Regions from separate parts of the Variovorax sp. GW458-11-26-14-LB1 genome, predicted to be linked through region 2. Evidence: riboswitches for the same ligand, from Rfam matches in the RefSeq annotation. Region 2 holds a riboswitch; the other holds the start of a gene.
The links. A riboswitch is a leader RNA that binds a small molecule or an ion and turns the genes downstream of it on or off. The one in region 2 is predicted to bind cobalamin.
Positions count from the first base shown of each region.

Region 1 (3,398 bases), on a different contig from region 2:
AGGAGGCCGGCGAGGAAACCGGTGCCCAGGCCGAGCGCGGCGAGTTCGGCGATCAGGAGCGGGTCGAGCAGGGCAGCGAGGTTCACGGGAGGATGGGGAAAGAACGAGCGGCTGAAAAAGCAACGGCCCCGTGCGGTGAAGCAGGGGGCCGTGGCGGGAAAAGGTGTCTGCAGATGGTGTGCCGGACCCGCATCCTGAACCAGGGTTCAGGTGGGCGAGGGCAGCAGGACTTCGGGTTCATCTGACGCGAGATGATCACGCCCGTCAAGCGATGTACCAAGCCCGGCTCCGGAGAGCATTGGAACAAGGAAATATTAAGCCCGACACGTCTGCAGACAAAACGGATTTTACGCCCCGGATGTGCCGGGCCGCGTGCCCTCAGAGCAAATGTCCATCGCCCGCCAGGGCCTGATCGAGTCTCTGAATGAGCTGGGCGGCCTTCGGGTCGGTGTCGGTGGCGGTTTCTTCGGTGGCTGCGGCAACGGCAGGGGCCGGTGCGGCGGCAGCAGCGGCCTGCTGGGCCGCGAGATCGAAAGCCAGGTTCAGCGAGGCGAGCACGGCGATGCGATCGCGTGCCTTCACCTTGCCCGCGTCGCGGATCTTGCACATGGCCGCGTCCACGCGGTCGACGGCCTCGCGCAGTTGCGCTTCGCCGCCGTCGGGACAGCCGAGCAAATAGCTCTGGCCCATGATCTGTACTTCAATCTGCTTCATGCGTGATGGGAATCTTCGGAAGGGGGTTCGGCCGGCAGCCGTTCGAGCAGGGCATCGAGGCGGGTGCGGGCCGCGGCGAGCCGCGACTTCAGGCCGTCGCGTTCACGCGTGAGCGCATCGACCTGTTCCTGCAGCAGCGCGTTGGTGCGCTGCACCTCTTCGTGACGCACGAGCAGGCGTTCCACACGCTCGGCGATCTGGTCGATGGGGCTGGAGGCGGGCATGGTTGGCGATTGTAGTTTCCCGGGAATTCGGAACATCCGGCGCACCGCGCGGGGCGCGCACCGGACGTGGCCGAGATTCTGGGGCCTGCGCCGCCTGCGATCAAACCCGGTGTGGCGTGTGCGCCCCGTGGGCTAGGGTGAATCGGCATTCAGACGGGGCCGCGTTGGCCCGCCTTGCACCCGGATGCGCGGAGGGCGGCGCAGGCCAGAGTCATCTCTGGTCAAGCCGGCCGACAAAGCAGGCGGGTGCAAGGCGGGCCAACCCGAAGGGAAGGACGAATACCGGGCGCATTGCGGCGTTGCGCTTCGCTTGCGTAGCCAAGCTACGCGGCGCTCACCGCGCCTTGCACTGCACCCGGTATTCGTCCTTCGCGGCCCCGTCTGAATGCCGATTCACCCTAAAATCTCGCCCGTTGGTGCTCGCGGCGTGGTTCGCACGGCGCAGTTCAACGGGAAGCAGGAGTGGACGCCCCCCGGGGCCGAAGCCGCCTGCGCTGCCCCCGCAACGGTCAAGCAGACGACGCCGCAACGCGTCACCCCTTTCCATCCAGCCACTGGGCGCCCTGAAACAGGTGCCTGGGAAGGCGGCAAAGGGTCGATCTGCCAGCCCGGATACCGGCCAACAAGGCGGCTGCCGCATCGGCAGCCATGACGCCCATGGCGCCGGCGGGGAAGCCGGCCAGGGCATAGAAGTTCGTTCGGTTCACCCCATGATTTCCTGTGTTTCCCTCTCCAGCGGCCGCGCCAGCGCGCGCCGCAACCGTCCCGCGTGCCTGCCGCTGACGCTCGCCCTGGCTTCGGCCTTCGGCGGCCTGGCCCTGCTGCCGCTGGCCGCGCAGGCGCAAGCCGCAGCTGCTGCAGCAGCACCTGCCACGCTCGACGAGACCGTCGTCACCGCCAACCGCACGCCGCAGGCGCTGTCGGACCTGGTGGGCGATGTCTCCATCGTCGACCGCAAGACCATCGAGCGCAGCGGCGCCACCGGCGTGGCCGACGTGCTGGCGCGCCTGCCCGGCATGGAGATCTCGCGCAGCGGCGGCGTGGGCAACGCCACCAGCGTGTTCATCCGCGGCGCCGAATCGCGCTTCACCGCGGTCTACCTCGATGGCGTGCGCATCGATTCGCAATCGACCGGCGGCGCCGGTTGGGAAGGCATTCCGCTCGCGCAGATCGACCGCATCGAAGTGCTGCGCGGCCCGGCCGCCGCCGTGTACGGCTCGGACGCCGTGGGCGGCGTGATCCAGCTCTTCACCAAGCGCGGCGAGGAGGGCGTGTCGCCCTACGCCGGCATCGGCTTCGGCAGCCACGGCCTGCGCAAGATCGAAGGCGGCGTGAGCGGCAAGTCGGGCCTGCTCGACTACTCGTTCGGTGTCGCGCATGAGGAAAGCAAGGGCTTCAACATCCAGCCGATCGCCAAGCGCACGCCCTCGAAGGACGGCTTCACCAACCCCGACCGCGACGGCTACCGCAGCACCTCGGGCAACCTGAAGCTGGGTTTCCAGATCACGCCCGACCAGCGCATCGACGCCACCTTGCTCACCAGCAACACCGAAGCGGCCTACGACCCGTCGGTGAGCTTTCGCACCAAGCCGCCGATCACCTTCCGCAACGACGTGTCGACCAACGAACTGCGCACCGCCGGCCTGACCTGGTCGGCCAAGTGGAACGACATCTACAGCACCCGCCTGCAGGTGACCGATTCGCAGACCGTCTACAAGACCCAGCCCTCGTTCTACCGCACCGAAACCCGCCTGCGCGGCTACCTGTTCCAGAACGAATTCCGCTTCGGCGCGCACCTGGTGACCGCCACGCTCGAGCGCCGCGAAGACGCGCTCGAGAACGCGCCGACCACCTCGGCCAAGCTGTTCTCGCGCGACCGCTCGCAGAACGCCGCCGCACTCGGCTACGGCTATGTGAAGGGCCCGCATTCGCTGCAGCTGCATGCGCGCCATGACGACGACAGCGAGTTCGGCGGCAAGACCACCGGCAGCGCCGCCTACGGCTACGCGATCACGCCGAGCCTGCGCGCCACCGTGTCGGCCGGCACCGCGTTCCGCGCGCCCACGCTGTACCAGCGCTTCAGCGAGTACGGCCTGGCGAGCCTGCAGCCCGAATCGAGCCGCAACGTCGAGCTGGGCCTGCAGTACACGGCCGGCGCCACGCAGGCCGGCATCGTGCTGTACCGCAACCGCGTGCAGAACCTGATCGTGTTCGACGGCAGCGCCAAGGGCTGCCAGTCGTCGTTCGGCTGCTATGCCAGCACGGCGCGCGCACGCTACCAGGGCGTGACGCTCACGGGCGGCCACCGCATCGGCGACGTCACGCTGCGCGCCTCGCTCGACTACCAGGACCCGCGCGACCTCGCCACCGACCACCTGCTGGCACGCCGCGCACGGGCCCACGGCACGCTGGGCGCCGACTGGCGTATCGCCGGCTGGACGCTGGGCGCCGAGCTCCAGA
Region 1 covers NZ_JBWKYW010000010.1:126,565-129,962, forward strand. The annotation lists gene AC07YS_RS09940 (sulfite exporter TauE/SafE family protein) at 1-86, opposite strand, end outside; gene AC07YS_RS09945 (cell division protein ZapA) at 379-714, opposite strand; gene AC07YS_RS09950 (hypothetical protein) at 711-938, opposite strand; cobalamin riboswitch at 1,337-1,576, shown strand; gene AC07YS_RS09955 (TonB-dependent receptor domain-containing protein) at 1,649-3,398, shown strand, end outside.
Region 1: linked by a shared signal. The riboswitch ahead of AC07YS_RS09955 (TonB-dependent receptor domain-containing protein) and the one ahead of AC07YS_RS12660 (TonB-dependent receptor) in region 2 are both predicted to bind cobalamin.

Region 2 (3,398 bases):
CGTGGAGGTCAGCGCCAGGTCGAGCGTGGCCTCGATGCCTTCGGACGACTGCTTGCCGATCTGCTGCACGACGGTCGGGTCGTTCGCGTCGCGCGACAGCAGCTTGGTTTTCTCGATGCGGTAGGCCGCCACGCTCCAGGCGCCGCGCCCCTCGGCCAGCTGGCGCTTGTAGCCCACCTCGACCTGCTTGCCGACGCTGAGCTCGAACGGCACCTGCGTGGTCGAGGTGCTGATGAGCCCGGTAAGCGGATCGGCCGCGCGCGCCACCTGCGCATAGAACGACTGCGCGGCATCGGGCGCGTAGACCACGCCGAGGCGGCCCGTGGCGTACTCGAAGGTCTTGTCCAGGCGCGGGGCGCGGTTCTGCGGGTCGGTGCGCACGATCTTCGCGTGGTCCCAGCGCAGGCTGCCGACCACCGACCAGTGTTCGTTGAAGGCCAGCTTGTCTTCGGCGAAGAAGGCGTAGGTGCGGGTCTTGGTCTTGTAGCGCGGCAGGTAGGGCGTGGGCGAAGCGTAGTAGCCGGGGTTGAAGACGAAGGCATCGACCACCGAGCGCCCGCCGTAGGGCGTGTCGCTCGAATTCAGGAAGTCGATGCGATTGGCGTCGAAGCCCACCAGCACCTGGTTCTTCAGGCCGAACAGCGCGTGCTTGAAGGTGGCGTCGGTGCGGTTGCCGATCTGCTCCTGGTCGTGGCCGATCTCCAGGTAGTCGCCACGCGTCACGCGGTTCGTGGTGGCGCTGTAGGTGTAGGTTTCGCTGTCGCGCCAGTGGCGTTTGCTGTCCAGGCGATAGAGCTGGTTGCGCACGGTGACGGCGTCGTTGGGCGTCCACTGCGCATCGAGGCGGGTCCAGCGGTCGCGGTACTTGACCTCGGCGTCGTCGAGGTTGTAGTTCTGTTCGCGGTTCAGGCTGCTCAGGCGGCCGTTGACGAGCGGCACGCCGAAGTAGCGCTGCGGCGTCTGGCGACCCTCGTCGTGCGAGAGCGTGAACTGCAGCTGCGGCGACACGTCGAGCCGCACCGCGCCGCCCACCGCGAGGCTCTCGGCCTCGCCGCGCAACATGAAGCCGTCGGTTTTTCGGTGGCTGATGTCGAAGCGGTACGAGAGCATGTCGTTGATCGCCCCGCCGCTGCCGAAGGCGACCTGGCGCGTGGCGTCGGAGCCGACGCTCACGAGCGCCTCGTTGCGGATCGGGCCGCGCGTGGGCTTCTTGGGCACCACGTTGATCGCGCCGCCGATGGCGCCTTCGCCGAACATCACCGAGGCGGCGCCGCGCAGCACCTCGATGCGGTCGGTCGACCAGGTGTCAAACGGGAAGGTGACGGTGCCCGCGCCCACGTACAGGCGCGTGCCGTCGTACAGCTGCATCACCGAGCCGTGGCTGTTGAAGCCGCGCGCCGACAGCGCCGAGCCGCCGTTGCCCGGCGCGGGCGAGCCCGTGATGCCGGTGGCGCGGCTCGCGGCCTCGACCACCGACACGTCGCCGCGCGCGCGGATCGTGTCGCCGGTGAGCACCTCGATGCTGGCCGGCGTTTCGAGCGGCGTGAGGCCCAGGCGGCTGCCGGTCTGCGTGGGTTCGTCCAGGGCCAGCGGCGTGTGGCGGCTGGCTTCGACCTGCACGGGCGTGAGGCTGGGGCGACCGGTTGTGTCGCCCGATTGGGCCAGGGCGGGCCCGCAAGCGAGGCCAAGCCCCAGCGAAAGACCTGAAAGACCCGAAAGGCGCGCCCGTTGCAGGGGCGGGCCCGAGCGATCGCGCGGTGGCGATGCAATGCGATTCATCCGACTTCTCCTCCAGCCCGCGTCCCCGCAGGCTCCTGACCGATCGCGGACGCCAAGGGAGAAGAGACGAGGGGCGGTGCCGTTTCGCGCGAGGGAAAAGCGGCAAGCCCGGACACGCACTCCCGCAGCATCCGAAGGCGGTTGCGAAGGCCGGTATCCGGGCTCGCGGAGTGCGTCGGGTGCAATGCATGCACCTCGGCGCCGAAGCCCTCGCCTTCCCACGCCGAAGCGCAGTGGCTGCCCCAGCGAAAGATCGCCGGGGCCTGAGGGTGTCGATGTCCGCTGACCGTTGCGGGGGCAGCGCAGGAATGGAAGGGTCGTTCGAAAAAACGACGCCTCGCACCTGCTTCCCGTTTAACCCCGCCGCCAATCCTGTGACTGGTCGTGCAGGGCACCTTCGAACCGTGGGGTGTTGGACGACACCGGTGTGAACCAATGTTTCCAACCGCCGGGATTATAGGGAGCGCCCTGCGGCGGCGCCCCTGCGGGCCCCGTCAGACGGGCTTGCCGTCGGGCCCGAACAGCCGCCGCAGCACCGCCACGCCGGCCACCAGTGCATTCGAATACGTGGCGTAGGGCTCGTGGGCGGCTTCGAGCGGCACGTACACATGGGTGGAGTCGCCGGGCGAGCCGTCCACGGCCTCCATCAGCACCCAGTAGAACTCCCCTTCTTCCAGTTCGTGGACGGTGAGTGCGATGTCTCTCGGCGAAGGCATGACGGTCAGAGAAATGAAACAGGGAATGAACCCGCCTTTGAACGGGCAAGGGGCCGGCGCGGTTGTCAGTACTAGGGCTTCTCCTACAGTGCATGGACGCCGCGCGGCCTAATGTTAGGGGTGGGGAGTTGCATCAGAACAAGGAGTCAGCATGAAACATTTCACGCTTGAACCCAACATGCGCGCCGCCTTCGGTGGCGCGTTCTACCCGACCGGTTACTCCCTGGTGATGTTTCCGAGCGTCGAAGACGCCAGCCGCATCGGCCACGGGCTGATCGCGAAAGGCATCGTGAGCGGCGACGAGGTCTACCTGATACCGGCCGAAACCGTCCTGGCGGAAATCGCGCCGACCGTGCATGCCTCGCACAGTCCCCTGCCCTCCGCCGGCACCGACGGCGACACGGTGCGCGCCTTCATCCAGCTGGCCCACGAAGGCCACACGGGCCTGCTGATCCGCACCAAGGACGGCGCCATCGCCGAGCGCGTGATGGAACTGGTGCGTACCGTGCCCTACTCGATCGCCGAGCGCTATCGCACGCTGGTGATCGAGGACCTTTGAGTTCTCAGGCCGGCACCGCCATCGCGGCGGCGCGCTGCACCACATCGCGGGCCATGGCCTGGGCAAGTTCCTGTTCGCCCAGGAACACCTTCGCGTCGGTTTCGGCGGCCAGCAGGCGGGCTTCCTGCTCGTTGTGGCTGCGCACCACGGTCTGGATGGTGGGGTTCAGCGTGCGCGCGGTTTCGATCATCTGGCGCACGTTCATGGCGTCGGGCGTGGCCACCACGAGCACGCGGGCGCGCGCCACGTGCGCCTGGATCAGCACCGCCGGGTCGGCCGCATCGCCCCACACGGCCGGGATGCCGGCCTCGCGCAGCTTCTCGACCAGCTCGCGGTTCTGCTCG
Region 2 covers NZ_JBWKYW010000015.1:51,215-54,612, forward strand. The annotation lists gene AC07YS_RS12660 (TonB-dependent receptor) at 1-1,620, opposite strand, end outside; cobalamin riboswitch at 1,911-2,192, opposite strand; gene AC07YS_RS12665 (hypothetical protein) at 2,274-2,495, opposite strand; gene AC07YS_RS12670 (hypothetical protein) at 2,647-3,054, shown strand; gene AC07YS_RS12675 (cation:proton antiporter domain-containing protein) at 3,059-3,398, opposite strand, start outside.